Regions from separate parts of the Terribacillus sp. FSL K6-0262 genome, predicted to be linked through region 2. Evidence: a T-box and tRNA genes for the amino acid it is inferred to sense, from the RefSeq annotation. Region 2 holds a T-box; the other holds one or more tRNA genes.
The links. A T-box is a leader RNA that pairs with one kind of tRNA and senses whether it is charged. The one in region 2 lies ahead of leuS (leucine--tRNA ligase), so its partner is inferred to be a tRNA-Leu.
Positions count from the first base shown of each region.

Region 1: it encodes a tRNA-Leu, which carries the amino acid that the T-box ahead of leuS (leucine--tRNA ligase) is inferred to sense. The anticodon was not compared.

Region 1 is NZ_CP150277.1:1,571,612-1,579,124, reverse strand. Features, by position in the region: rRNA gene MHI54_RS08270 (23S ribosomal RNA) at 1-2,882, shown strand, start outside; rRNA gene rrf (5S ribosomal RNA) at 3,128-3,240, shown strand; tRNA gene MHI54_RS08260 (tRNA-Val) at 3,254-3,329, shown strand; tRNA gene MHI54_RS08255 (tRNA-Thr) at 3,334-3,409, shown strand; tRNA gene MHI54_RS08250 (tRNA-Lys) at 3,415-3,490, shown strand; tRNA gene MHI54_RS08245 (tRNA-Leu) at 3,524-3,609, shown strand; tRNA gene MHI54_RS08240 (tRNA-Gly) at 3,622-3,696, shown strand; tRNA gene MHI54_RS08235 (tRNA-Leu) at 3,724-3,808, shown strand; tRNA gene MHI54_RS08230 (tRNA-Arg) at 3,819-3,895, shown strand; tRNA gene MHI54_RS08225 (tRNA-Pro) at 3,899-3,975, shown strand; tRNA gene MHI54_RS08220 (tRNA-Ala) at 3,991-4,066, shown strand; rRNA gene MHI54_RS08215 (16S ribosomal RNA) at 4,161-5,722, shown strand; rRNA gene MHI54_RS08210 (23S ribosomal RNA) at 6,024-7,513, shown strand, end outside.
Region 2 is NZ_CP150277.1:2,760,334-2,767,846, forward strand. Features, by position in the region: gene MHI54_RS14125 (BMP family ABC transporter substrate-binding protein) at 1-466, shown strand, start outside; gene MHI54_RS14130 (methyl-accepting chemotaxis protein) at 472-2,133, shown strand; T-box leader at 2,175-2,389, shown strand; gene leuS (leucine--tRNA ligase) at 2,464-4,878, shown strand; gene MHI54_RS14140 (rhodanese-like domain-containing protein) at 4,939-5,244, shown strand; rRNA gene MHI54_RS14145 (16S ribosomal RNA) at 5,463-7,024, shown strand; rRNA gene MHI54_RS14150 (23S ribosomal RNA) at 7,326-7,513, shown strand, end outside.

The DNA.
Region 1 (7,513 bases), 1.2 Mb from region 2:
AGCCGATGAAGGACGGGACTAACACCGATATGCTTCGGGGAGCTGTAAGTAAGCTTTGATCCGGAGATTTCCGAATGGGGGAACCCGCTATCCGTTATTGGATAGTACGCATTACTGAATACATAGGTGATGCGAGGCAGACCCGGGGAACTGAAACATCTCATTACCCGGAGGAAGAGAAAGCAAATGCGATTTCCCAAGTAGCGGCGAGCGAAACGGAATCAGCCCAAACCAGAAGGCTTGCCTTCTGGGGTTGTAGGACACTCCTTTGGAGTTACAAAGAAACCATGTAGACGAAGCGGCTTGGAATGGCCCGCCATAGAAGGTAAGAGCCCTGTACTTGAAATGTGGTTTCCTCCGGAGTGTATCCTGAGTACGGCGGAACACGTGAAATTCCGTCGGAATCCGGGAGGACCATCTCCCAAGGCTAAATACTCCCTAGTGACCGATAGTGAACCAGTACCGTGAGGGAAAGGTGAAAAGCACCCCGGAAGGGGAGTGAAATAGAACCTGAAACCGTGTGCCTACAAGTAGTCGAAGCCCGTTAATGGGTGACGGCGTACCTTTTGTAGAATGGACCGGCGAGTTACGATCCCCTGCAAGGTTAAGTTGAAAAGACGGAGCCGCAGCGAAAGCGAGTCTGAATAGGGCGACATAGTAGGTGGTCGTAGACCCGAAACCGTGTGATCTACCCATGTCCAGGGTGAAGGTCAGGTAACACTGACTGGAGGCCCGAACCCACGCACGTTGAAAAGTGCGGGGATGAGGTGTGGGTAGGGGTGAAATGCCAATCGAACACGGAGATAGCTGGTTCTCTCCGAAATAGCTTTAGGGCTAGCCTCAAAGGATGATGGTTGGAGGTAGAGCACTGATTGGACTAGGGGCCCTCATCGGGTTACCGAATTCAGTCAAACTCCGAATGCCAATCAATCTACTTTGGGAGTCAGACCATGGGTGATAAGGTTCATGGTCGAAAGGGAAACAGCCCAGACCGCCAGCTAAGGTCCCAAAGTGTGTGTTAAGTGGAAAAGGATGTGGCGTTGCTTAGACAACCAGGATGTTGGCTTAGAAGCAGCCATCATTGAAAGAGTGCGTAATAGCTCACTGGTCGAGTGACGCTGCGCCGAAAATATACCGGGGCTAAACACACCACCGAAGCTGCGGATTGACATCTACGATGTCAGTGGTAGGAGAGCGTTCTAAGGGCTGTGAAGGTCGATCGTGAGGACGGCTGGAGCGCTTAGAAGTGAGAATGCCGGTATGAGTAGCGAAAAAAGAGTGAGAATCTCTTTCATCGAAAGCCCAAGGTTTCCTGAGGAAGGCTCGTCCGCTCAGGGTTAGTCGGGGCCTAAGCCGAGGCCGAAAGGCGTAGGCGATGGATAACAGGTTGATATTCCTGTACCACCTAAATCCGCTTGAACGATGGGGGGACGTAGGAGGATAGGGAAAGCGCGCTGCTGGTCATGCGCGTCCAAGCCGTGAGGAAGTTGAGCAGGCAAATCCACTCAACATGATTCCAGGCGGTTATGGGGAGGGAAATTTAGTACCGAAGTTCCTGATTTCACACTGCCAAGAAAAGCCTCTAGTGAGGAAATAGGTGCCCGTACCGCAAACCGACACAGGTAGGCACGGTGAGTAACCGAAGATGATCGGGAGAACTCTCGTTAAGGAACTCGGCAAAATGACCCCGTAACTTCGGGAGAAGGGGTGCTTCTTTTTAGGAGAAGCCGCAGTGAAAAGGCCCAAGCGACTGTTTAGCAAAAACACAGGTCTCTGCAAAGCCGTAAGGCGAAGTATAGGGGCTGACACCTGCCCGGTGCTGGAAGGTTAAGGGGAATGGTTAGGGACTTCGTCCCGAAGCTGTGAACCGAAGCCCCAGTAAACGGCGGCCGTAACTATAACGGTCCTAAGGTAGCGAAATTCCTTGTCGGGTAAGTTCCGACCCGCACGAAAGGTGCAACGACTTGGGCACTGTCTCAACGAGAGACCCGGTGAAATTATACTATGCGTGAAGATGCGCATTACCCGCGACAGGACGGAAAGACCCCGTGGAGCTTTACTGTAGCCTGATATGGAATGTTGGTACAGCTTGTACAGGATAGGTGGGAGCCTTGGAAACCGGAGCGCCAGCTTCGGCGGAGGCATCCGTGGGATACCACCCTGGCTGTATTGACATTCTAACCCAGAACCGTCATCCGGTTCGGAGACAGTGTCAGGTGGGCAGTTTGACTGGGGCGGTCGCCTCCCAAAGAGTAACGGAGGCGCCCAAAGGTTCCCTCAGAATGGTTGGAAATCATTCGTAGCGTGCAAAGGCAGAAGGGAGCTTGACTGCGAGACCTACAAGTCGAGCAGGGACGAAAGTCGGGCTTAGTGATCCGGCGGTGCCGTATGGAAGGGCCGTCGCTCAACGGATAAAAGCTACCCCGGGGATAACAGGCTTATCTCCCCCAAGAGTCCACATCGACGGGGAGGTTTGGCACCTCGATGTCGGCTCATCGCATCCTGGGGCTGTAGTCGGTCCCAAGGGTTGGGCTGTTCGCCCATTAAAGCGGTACGCGAGCTGGGTTCAGAACGTCGTGAGACAGTTCGGTCCCTATCCGTCGTGGGCGTTGGAAGTTTGAGAGGAGCTGTCCTTAGTACGAGAGGACCGGGATGGACGCACCGCTGGTGCACCAGTTGTTCCGCCAGGAGCACAGCTGGGTAGCTACGTGCGGAAGGGATAAGTGCTGAAAGCATCTAAGCATGAAGCCCCCCTCAAGATGAGACTTCCCATCATTTTAAATGAGTAAGATCCCTCAGAGACGATGAGGTAGATAGGTTCGAGGTGGAAGCGTGGTGACACGTGCAGCTGACGAATACTAATCGATCGAGGACTTAACTAAAAAACGAAAAGCTCCAAAGGCCATAGTTTCTGGCCTTTAGAGCTGGATCTAGCCGCAGCGCCAGATCCCTTAGTAAGTCAACGCCAAAGACCAAGCACTCCAGTGCTTGGCACGCATGAGATGTACAGCATGAATGTTTCTTATCTAGTTTTGAAGGTTTACTTCAAAAAAAGTGTTGCTTTTTCTTTGAGAAAATGCTACAATATATCTTGTCCTTAAGAAAAGGACAAACATTGATTATCTGATCTGGTGGTAATAGCGAAGAGGTCACACCTGTTCCCATGCCGAACACAGCAGTTAAGCTCTTCAGCGCCGATGGTAGTTGGGTTCGCCCTGCGAGAGTAGGACGCTGCCAGGCAGATACATAATCCGGAGGATTAGCTCAGCTGGGAGAGCATCTGCCTTACAAGCAGAGGGTCGGCGGTTCGAGCCCGTCATCCTCCACCATTTAGCCGGTCTAGCTCAATTGGTAGAGCAACTGACTTGTAATCAGTAGGTTGGGGGTTCAAGTCCTCTGGCCGGCACCATTTTAGAGCCATTAGCTCAGTTGGTAGAGCATCTGACTTTTAATCAGAGGGTCGAAGGTTCGAGTCCTTCATGGCTCACCATTTCAATTTTAATACTGTGCGTATTTAATCTATGCGGGTGTGGCGGAATTGGCAGACGCGCTAGACTTAGGATCTAGTGTCTTTATGACGTGGGGGTTCAAGTCCCTTCACCCGCACCATTTAGATTAAACGCGGAAGTAGTTCAGTGGTAGAACATCACCTTGCCAAGGTGGGGGTCGCGGGTTCGAATCCCGTCTTCCGCTCCATAACTACTAAATTAACTAATTCAGCTTGCCGGGGTGGCGGAATTGGCAGACGCACAGGACTTAAAATCCTGCGGAGGGTACCTCCGTGCCGGTTCGAGTCCGGCCCTCGGCACTTTAAATATGCGCCCGTAGCTCAATTGGATAGAGCGTTTGACTACGGATCAAAAGGTTAGGGGTTCGACTCCTCTCGGGCGCGCCATTACGGGAAGTAGCTCAGCTTGGTAGAGCACTTGGTTTGGGACCAAGGGGTCGCAGGTTCAAATCCTGTCTTCCCGACCACTTTCAATATACAATGGGGCCTTAGCTCAGCTGGGAGAGCGCCTGCTTTGCACGCAGGAGGTCAGCGGTTCGATCCCGCTAGGCTCCACCATTGATCTTTGAAAACTGAACAAAACAACCAATTACGAACTAAACGACATGATCGTAAGATCAACGTCAGCTCTGACGAGCAATGCATCAACACTTTCATGGAGAGTTTGATCTTGGCTCAGGACGAACGCTGGCGGCGTGCCTAATACATGCAAGTCGAGCGCAGGAAACCAGATGACCCCTTCGGGGTGATTCTGGTGGAATGAGCGGCGGACGGGTGAGTAACACGTGGGCAACCTGCCTGTAAGACTGGGATAACTCCGGGAAACCGGGGCTAATACCGGATAGTATTTCCTTTCTCCTGATCGGAAATGGAAAGACGGTTTCGGCTGTCACTTACAGATGGGCCCGCGGTGCATTAGCTAGTTGGCGGGGTAACGGCCCACCAAGGCGACGATGCATAGCCGACCTGAGAGGGTGATCGGCCACACTGGGACTGAGACACGGCCCAGACTCCTACGGGAGGCAGCAGTAGGGAATCTTCCGCAATGGACGAAAGTCTGACGGAGCAACGCCGCGTGAGCGATGAAGGCCTTCGGGTCGTAAAGCTCTGTTGTCAGGGAAGAACAAGTACAAGAGTAACTGCTTGTACCTTGACGGTACCTGACCAGAAAGCCCCGGCTAACTACGTGCCAGCAGCCGCGGTAATACGTAGGGGGCAAGCGTTGTCCGGAATTATTGGGCGTAAAGGGCGCGTAGGCGGTTTCTTAAGTCTGATGTGAAAGCCCACAGCTTAACTGTGGAGGGTCATTGGAAACTGGGGAACTTGAGTGCAGAAGAGGAGAGTGGAATTCCACGTGTAGCGGTGAAATGCGTAGATATGTGGAGGAACACCAGTGGCGAAGGCGACTCTCTGGTCTGTAACTGACGCTGAGGCGCGAAAGCGTGGGGAGCAAACAGGATTAGATACCCTGGTAGTCCACGCCGTAAACGATGAGTGCTAGGTGTTAGGGGGTTTCCGCCCCTTAGTGCTGAAGTTAACGCATTAAGCACTCCGCCTGGGGAGTACGGCCGCAAGGCTGAAACTCAAAAGAATTGACGGGGGCCCGCACAAGCGGTGGAGCATGTGGTTTAATTCGAAGCAACGCGAAGAACCTTACCAGGTCTTGACATCCGCTGACAACCTTGGAGACAAGGCGTTCCCTTCGGGGACAGCGTGACAGGTGGTGCATGGTTGTCGTCAGCTCGTGTCGTGAGATGTTGGGTTAAGTCCCGCAACGAGCGCAACCCTTGATTCTAGTTGCCAGCATTCAGTTGGGCACTCTAGAGTGACTGCCGGTGACAAACCGGAGGAAGGTGGGGATGACGTCAAATCATCATGCCCCTTATGACCTGGGCTACACACGTGCTACAATGGATGGTACAAAGGGCAGCGAAGCCGCGAGGCTAAGCAAATCCCATAAAACCATTCTCAGTTCGGATTGCAGGCTGCAACTCGCCTGCATGAAGCCGGAATCGCTAGTAATCGCGGATCAGCATGCCGCGGTGAATACGTTCCCGGGCCTTGTACACACCGCCCGTCACACCACGAGAGTTGGTAACACCCGAAGTCGGTGAGGTAACCTTTTGGAGCCAGCCGCCGAAGGTGGGATCAATGATTGGGGTGAAGTCGTAACAAGGTAGCCGTATCGGAAGGTGCGGCTGGATCACCTCCTTTCTAAGGATAATTGGAAAAGGTGAAGCGACTGTTCAAAAGCGTACGGATAGATCAGATCGGTTACAGACTCCGGGTTTTGGAGTCAGGAAACGAGATGAACTATACGCTAGCTTTTAGGAGCTGAACCTGGACATTGGAACTACTACTTCGTAGTAGACACGTAATTGGGTTGTTTGTTCAGTTTTGAGAGATCAATCTCTCTTGTGAACCTTGAAAACTAGATAAGAAACAACATGCCAGAACATCAAACTTTAAAGCAAGACAATATATATTGTCGCGATTTAATGCATCATGCGTTATTAGTTAAGTGAAGAAGGGCGCACGGTGGATGCCTTGGCACTAGGAGCCGATGAAGGACGGGACTAACACCGATATGCTTCGGGGAGCTGTAAGTAAGCTTTGATCCGGAGATTTCCGAATGGGGGAACCCGCTATCCGTTATTGGATAGTACGCATTACTGAATACATAGGTGATGCGAGGCAGACCCGGGGAACTGAAACATCTCATTACCCGGAGGAAGAGAAAGCAAATGCGATTTCCCAAGTAGCGGCGAGCGAAACGGAATCAGCCCAAACCAGAAGGCTTGCCTTCTGGGGTTGTAGGACACTCCTTTGGAGTTACAAAGAAACCATGTAGACGAAGCGGCTTGGAATGGCCCGCCATAGAAGGTAAGAGCCCTGTACTTGAAATGTGGTTTCCTCCGGAGTGTATCCTGAGTACGGCGGAACACGTGAAATTCCGTCGGAATCCGGGAGGACCATCTCCCAAGGCTAAATACTCCCTAGTGACCGATAGTGAACCAGTACCGTGAGGGAAAGGTGAAAAGCACCCCGGAAGGGGAGTGAAATAGAACCTGAAACCGTGTGCCTACAAGTAGTCGAAGCCCGTTAATGGGTGACGGCGTACCTTTTGTAGAATGGACCGGCGAGTTACGATCCCCTGCAAGGTTAAGTTGAAAAGACGGAGCCGCAGCGAAAGCGAGTCTGAATAGGGCGACATAGTAGGTGGTCGTAGACCCGAAACCGTGTGATCTACCCATGTCCAGGGTGAAGGTCAGGTAACACTGACTGGAGGCCCGAACCCACGCACGTTGAAAAGTGCGGGGATGAGGTGTGGGTAGGGGTGAAATGCCAATCGAACACGGAGATAGCTGGTTCTCTCCGAAATAGCTTTAGGGCTAGCCTCAAAGGATGATGGTTGGAGGTAGAGCACTGATTGGACTAGGGGCCCTCATCGGGTTACCGAATTCAGTCAAACTCCGAATGCCAATCAATCTACTTTGGGAGTCAGACCATGGGTGATAAGGTTCATGGTCGAAAGGGAAACAGCCCAGACCGCCAGCTAAGGTCCCAAAGTGTGTGTTAAGTGGAAAAGGATGTGGCGTTGCTTAGACAACCAGGATGTTGGCTTAGAAGCAGCCATCATTGAAAGAGTGCGTAATAGCTCACTGGTCGAGTGACGCTGCGCCGAAAATATACCGGGGCTAAACACACCACCGAAGCTGCGGATTGACATCTACGATGTCAGTGGTAGGAGAGCGTTCTAAGGGCTGTGAAGGTCGATCGTGAGGACGGCTGGAGCGCTTAGAAGTGAGAATGCCGGTATGAGTAGCGAAAAAAGAGTGAGAATCTCTTTCATCGAAAGCCCAAGGTTTCCTGAGGAAGGCTCGTCCGCTCAGGGTTAGTCGGGGCCTAAGCCGAGGCCGAAAGGCGTAGGCGATGGATAACAGGTTGATATTCCTGTACCACCTAAATCCGCTTGAACGATGGGGGGACGTAGGAGGATAGGGA
Region 2 (7,513 bases):
GCGATCCAGTGCTTATCTTGCAGGATTCGAACAAGGGATGGCTGATACATCCCAAGAAACGGAACTGCTTGTTAGGGAAGCATCTCCGGATGACGAAGCTGCCGGTAAGCAATCGGCGAAGGAACTGATCGAGGAGGGGGCGGATATTCTTTTTGCTGAACCCGGAAGTGCCGAAAAGGCGATGATAGGACAAGCTTCCTTGACGGATATATATGTGATTGGTGCCGGAGGCGATCAGTCTTATCTTGCTCCCGATAATGTCGTGACATCTGCCATGCTGCAAATCGATCACGTCTTATTCGAATTTTTGGAGCGGTTATCGAAAGGGGAAGAGCTGCCGAAGGATAATATGATTGGATTGAAGGAACAAGCGGTAGGCTTGAGTCCGATTGGCGTCGTCAGTATCACGGACACAGTCGAAGGAAAAGTCCACACGGCAACACAGAAGCTGATAGAATCGGAGTGAGCTAAATGAAACTGACACGGAAACTTTTTCTTCAATCGGCAGCTACAAGTGTATTGGCTTTGGCCCTCATTGCGTTCATCATCTTTAGTATGGTGAGAATCAACGCCTCCAGTTATGAGCAGGTCCAGCATCTTCTGGAGCTGCAGCGGCTTGACAGTCAGCTCAATAATGCAGGGCAGATACTGAAGAACACGGCTACGATCCGTACGGACACATCGGCTGCAGAATTGCGGACTTATTTGGATCAGAGCGAATCGAGCTTCGAGCAGCTGACTGCCACCACGGAAGGGCAGTCATCCGCATATCTCGAAGCGGCAATGGAAAAGTATGATGAATGGCAGGGGGAAGTGACGAGCCTTCTGACGAATGTGAATGAGATGGAAGCACTTCGGTTATCCAGCCGGGTTCAAGGGCTGCTGAATGATATTTATATGGCGAATGCATACAGTACGGCAGCTTATGAAGATGAACAGCGTACATTGCAGAATCAGATCACATTTGTAATAGTGGTGTCCGTCGTGGGGGTGCTGCTGCTGATCATCATCACGAGCTACACATCGGGAAGGACGAGTAAATCGATTGCCAATCCATTATTGGCACTGGCATCGAGGACGAATCAGATTGCAGCTGGTGATTTGACTGTACGGCCAATAGAAAAGACCGGGAGCCTGGAAATCAGTGAAATGAATCAGTCATTCGGCCAGATGGCAGAACAGCTGAAAAGCTTGATTCGATCCATTGAAAAAGCCAGTGATGAAGTAGCCGGAATGTCAGAAGAAATCGACAAGGACAATCGTAATCTTCAGGAACTGCATAAGGAGATTGCTGCTTCGGTCGGTGAAATCACATCCGGATCTCAGCGTATTTCCTCCGACCTTCAGCAGACTGTTGCCATGATTGAACAGATGGACAAGCAGGGAAGTGAGAACAGTGCGTTTGCGACAGAGACAGTCGAGCTCGGGAAACTTGCGGCAGAGGCTGCTGTCCGCGGACGTGAAACCGTTCAAGAGCAGCAGCGGCTGACAGTCAGGAATGGAGAAAGCAGGGAGCTGATGGAAGCGTCTCTGCGGGATTTCATGCAATACTCTCAGCAAATCGAGCAAATGGTGGCATCGGTTGCTTCCGTTGCGGAACAGACTAACTTGCTTGCTTTGAATGCGGCGATCGAGGCGGCCAGGGCTGGGGAAGCAGGCAAAGGATTTGCTGTCGTTGCCGATGAAATCCGTAAGCTAGCCGATGAATCCAAAGCTTCGGCGGATAGCATCTATCAGACGATTGGTGCAATTCGCAAGGGAACGATGAATTTATCCGAGGCTGTGCAATTCGGCCACGAAACAGCCAAAGCTGAAACAGCTTCCATGGAAAGCATGGAAACATCATTTGTAGAGATAGAAGAAAAATTCGAGACAATTGCAAAGCGGCTGCAGCAAATCCAAAGTGGCAGTCTTAAATCCGAAGAATTGGGGGCGGAGGTGCTGACCCGAGTGGAACAAATCAGCAGTACGCTCCAGGAAAACACTGCAAAGACGGATGTGGTCCACCACTCGACCAACGCCCAGTATGGAGCATATGAGCAGCTGGCCATGACAGTCGGGCAGCTGGACCGTGTAACGCGTGAGCTGCAGGAGGCTGTTTCGGTATTCCGGACGGAAGCTGCCGAATCTTGACAAACGCAGCGCAGTTCCGTACACTGGACACAACAATACTGTGAACGATGAGGAGAAGGAGTAGTAGCGAGCACTGCTTGGTTATAGAGAGACGGTACTCTGGTGCAAGCCGTCCCGGCATCTTGTGAACTCGCCTTCGGAATTGCAAAAGGGAACTGCCAGTACTTTTTGCCGTTTTCCGCGTTAAGGAATGTCGAGCGGGCGTGCATTTGCGCTAAGTTGGGTGGTACCGCGGGAGAAGTCTCTCGTCCCATTATTGGGATGAGGGGCTTTTTTCTTTGCTTCACGGTCAGATTGTTCAAGTTGAAGAGAGTACAGGAGGCACATGATATGTCATTCAATCATCATGAAATCGAAAAGAAATGGCAAGCTTTTTGGGAAGAAAACAAAACGTTCAAAACGGATACTTCCTCTGACAAACAAAAGTTTTATGCCTTGGATATGTTTCCTTATCCATCAGGTGCAGGTCTGCACGTCGGACACCCTGAAGGTTATACAGCGACGGATATATTATCTCGTATGAAACGGATGCAAGGCTATGAAGTGCTTCATCCGATTGGCTGGGATGCATTCGGTTTGCCGGCGGAGCAGTATGCGCTGGATACGGGGAACGATCCGGAAGAATTCACGAAAAAGAACATAGCGACCTTCACAAGACAAATCAAAGAACTTGGTTTCTCCTATGACTGGGATCGCGAAGTCAATACAACAGATCCAGATTACTATAAATGGACGCAGTGGATTTTCCTTCAATTGTACAAGAAGGGCCTTGCTTATGTCGATGAAGTGGCAGTCAACTGGTGCCCTGCCCTGGGTACTGTCCTTTCCAATGAAGAAGTCATCGATGGAAAGAGTGAGCGCGGCGGGCACCCTGTCATCCGCAAGCCGATGAAGCAATGGGTGCTGCGTATTACTGCTTATGCAGATCGTCTGCTTGAGGACTTGGATGAACTGGACTGGCCGGATAGCTTGAAAGAAATGCAGCGAAACTGGATCGGACGTTCAGAAGGAGCTGAAGTCACCTTCCGCATCGACGGCACAGAAGAAAGCTTCGATGTGTTTACGACTCGTCCGGATACTTTGTTTGGGGCTACATTCGCTGTCATGTCCCCCGAGCATCCGCTTGTTGACAAAATTACGTCCGATGCCCAGCGCGAAGCAGTCGATGCCTATAAGCAGGAAGTAGCTGCAAAGAGTGATTTGGAGCGTACCGACCTTGCAAAAGAGAAAACAGGTGTATTCACGGGAGCATATGCCATCAATCCAGTTAACGGAGAAAAAATGCCGATCTGGATCGCCGATTACGTGCTGATGAGCTATGGATCGGGAGCAATCATGGCTGTCCCGGCACATGATGAACGTGACTATGAGTTTGCGAAGACTTTCGATTTGCCGATCAAAGCAGTCATCGAAGGTGCAGATATTGAAAAAGAAGCGCATACTGGCGAGGGAGCGCATATCAATTCTGGTTTCCTTGACGGTTTGAATAAAGAAGAAGCAATTTCTGCAGCGATCAAGTGGCTGGAAGAGAACAACCACGGCTCCAAGAAGGTAAGCTATCGTCTGCGTGACTGGGTGTTCAGCCGCCAGCGCTACTGGGGTGAGCCGATTCCGATCATCCATTGGGAAGATGGCACGATGACAAGCGTACCGGAGGAAGAGCTTCCGCTTGTACTTCCGAAAACAGATGAAATCAAATCATCCGGTACAGGTGAATCACCGCTTGCGAATATCACGGAATGGGTGAATGTCACGGATCCGGAAACAGGCAAGAAAGGCAAGCGTGAAACACATACGATGCCGCAGTGGGCGGGAAGCAGCTGGTACTTCCTTCGTTACATCGATCCGAAGAATCCAGAAAAGCTTGCTGACTTTGAAACGCTGAAGAAGTGGCTGCCGGTCGATGTATATATCGGTGGGCAAGAGCACGCCGTCCTTCATTTGCTATATGCACGTTTCTGGCATAAATTCCTTTATGATATCGGAGTCGTGCCGACGAAAGAGCCTTTCCAGAAGCTGTTCAACCAAGGCATGATCCTTGGTGAAAACAATGAAAAAATGAGTAAGTCCAAAGGGAATGTCGTCAATCCTGATGATGTCATTGATTCCCATGGGGCAGATACACTCCGTCTATATGAAATGTTCATGGGTCCATTGGATGCTTCGATTGCCTGGTCGACAAATGGCCTGGATGGTTCCCGTCGATTCCTTGATCGTGTATGGCGCTTATTCATTACAGAAGAAGGGGAGCTTTCGGATAAGGTGCAGGATACAGATGCCGAAGAACTGCAAAAAAGCTATCATGAAACTGTGAAGAAAGTGACAGAGAACTTCGAGGCTTTACGTTTCAATACCGGGATTTCCCAATTGATGGTGTTCATCAATGATTGCTATAAAGCACCTGTCATCCCGCGTGATTTTGCCGAAGGCTTCATCAAGCTGCTTTCGCCGGTAGCACCGCATATTGCGGAAGAGCTGTGGAGCAAACTGGGACATCAGGAAACAATCTCGTATGCAGAATGGCCGGTCCATGATGAGTCGAAGCTTGTAGAACAAGAAATCGAAATCGTGCTGCAGGCGATGGGCAAGGTGCGGGCAAAAGCAATGGTGCCGCACGATGCATCCAAGGAAGAGCTTGAACAAATCGCGCTGAATAATGAACAAATGCAAAGCTGGCTGGAAGGAAAGACTGTCCGCAAGGTGATCGTCGTTCCAGGCAAGCTGGTGAATGTAGTAGCAAACTGATAGATGAATCCCTTCTGTGTTTCCGGAAGGGATTCTATTTGAGTGAAGGAGAGATGTAAGATGCGTAATATACAACCGGAAGAACTTGATGAACTTATTGAAAACGGGACTTCTGCCTATAAAGTGATCGATGTGCGGGAAGAGGAAGAAGTGGAACAAGGCATGATTCCAGGTGCCATTCATATTCCGCTGCAGCAGATTCCTGAAAAGCTGCCTGAATTGCCTGCGGACGAGACATATGTACTTGTCTGCCGCGGCGGTCACCGCAGCATGAATGCGGCTGCATTCATGGAGAATCAAGGATATGATGTGATCAATATGGACGGCGGTATGCTGGAATGGAAAGGCGAACTGGTTTTCAAGTAAGATGAGGGGCGGCAAGGAAGGCGTTTCGACGTCTTCTTTGCTAATAATCTATTTTTCTCTGATACTAGTGTTGACAGTATCGAATCATGGTGGTAGTATATAGATACTGTCGCAAGGCAGTCATTGATCTTTGAAAACTGGACAAAACAACCAATTACGAACTAAACGACATGATCATAAAGATCAACGTCAGCTCTGACGAGCAATGCATCAACACTTTCATGGAGAGTTTGATCTTGGCTCAGGACGAACGCTGGCGGCGTGCCTAATACATGCAAGTCGAGCGCAGGAAACCAGATGACCCCTCCGGGGTGAATCTGGCGGAATGAGCGGCGGACGGGTGAGTAACACGTGGGCAACCTGCCTGTAAGACTGGGATAACTCCGGGAAACCGGGGCTAATACCGGATAGTATTTCCTTTCTCCTGATCGGAAATGGAAAGACGGTTTCGGCTGTCACTTACAGATGGGCCCGCGGTGCATTAGCTAGTTGGCGGGGTAACGGCCCACCAAGGCGACGATGCATAGCCGACCTGAGAGGGTGATCGGCCACACTGGGACTGAGACACGGCCCAGACTCCTACGGGAGGCAGCAGTAGGGAATCTTCCGCAATGGACGAAAGTCTGACGGAGCAACGCCGCGTGAGCGATGAAGGCCTTCGGGTCGTAAAGCTCTGTTGTCAGGGAAGAACAAGTACAAGAGTAACTGCTTGTACCTTGACGGTACCTGACCAGAAAGCCCCGGCTAACTACGTGCCAGCAGCCGCGGTAATACGTAGGGGGCAAGCGTTGTCCGGAATTATTGGGCGTAAAGGGCGCGTAGGCGGTTTCTTAAGTCTGATGTGAAAGCCCACAGCTTAACTGTGGAGGGTCATTGGAAACTGGGGAACTTGAGTGCAGAAGAGGAGAGTGGAATTCCACGTGTAGCGGTGAAATGCGTAGATATGTGGAGGAACACCAGTGGCGAAGGCGACTCTCTGGTCTGTAACTGACGCTGAGGCGCGAAAGCGTGGGGAGCAAACAGGATTAGATACCCTGGTAGTCCACGCCGTAAACGATGAGTGCTAGGTGTTAGGGGGTTTCCGCCCCTTAGTGCTGAAGTTAACGCATTAAGCACTCCGCCTGGGGAGTACGGCCGCAAGGCTGAAACTCAAAAGAATTGACGGGGGCCCGCACAAGCGGTGGAGCATGTGGTTTAATTCGAAGCAACGCGAAGAACCTTACCAGGTCTTGACATCCGCTGACAACCTTGGAGACAAGGCGTTCCCTTCGGGGACAGCGTGACAGGTGGTGCATGGTTGTCGTCAGCTCGTGTCGTGAGATGTTGGGTTAAGTCCCGCAACGAGCGCAACCCTTGATTCTAGTTGCCAGCATTCAGTTGGGCACTCTAGAGTGACTGCCGGTGACAAACCGGAGGAAGGTGGGGATGACGTCAAATCATCATGCCCCTTATGACCTGGGCTACACACGTGCTACAATGGATGGTACAAAGGGCAGCGAAGCCGCGAGGCTAAGCAAATCCCATAAAACCATTCTCAGTTCGGATTGCAGGCTGCAACTCGCCTGCATGAAGCCGGAATCGCTAGTAATCGCGGATCAGCATGCCGCGGTGAATACGTTCCCGGGCCTTGTACACACCGCCCGTCACACCACGAGAGTTGGTAACACCCGAAGTCGGTGAGGTAACCTTTTGGAGCCAGCCGCCGAAGGTGGGATCAATGATTGGGGTGAAGTCGTAACAAGGTAGCCGTATCGGAAGGTGCGGCTGGATCACCTCCTTTCTAAGGATAATTGGAAAAGGTGAAGCGACTGTTCAAAAGCGTACGGATAGATCAGATCGGTTACAGACTCCGGGTTTTGGAGTCAGGAAACGAGATGAACTATACGCTAGCTTTTAGGAGCTGAACCTGGACATTGGAACTACTACTTCGTAGTAGACACGTAATTGGGTTGTTTGTTCAGTTTTGAGAGATCAATCTCTCTTGTGAACCTTGAAAACTAGATAAGAAACAACATGCCAGAACATCAAACTTTAAAGCAAGACAATATATATTGTCGCGATTTAATGCATCATGCGTTATTAGTTAAGTGAAGAAGGGCGCACGGTGGATGCCTTGGCACTAGGAGCCGATGAAGGACGGGACTAACACCGATATGCTTCGGGGAGCTGTAAGTAAGCTTTGATCCGGAGATTTCCGAATGGGGGAACCCGCTATCCGTTATTGGATAGTACGCATTACTGAATACATAGGTGATGCGAGGCAGACCCG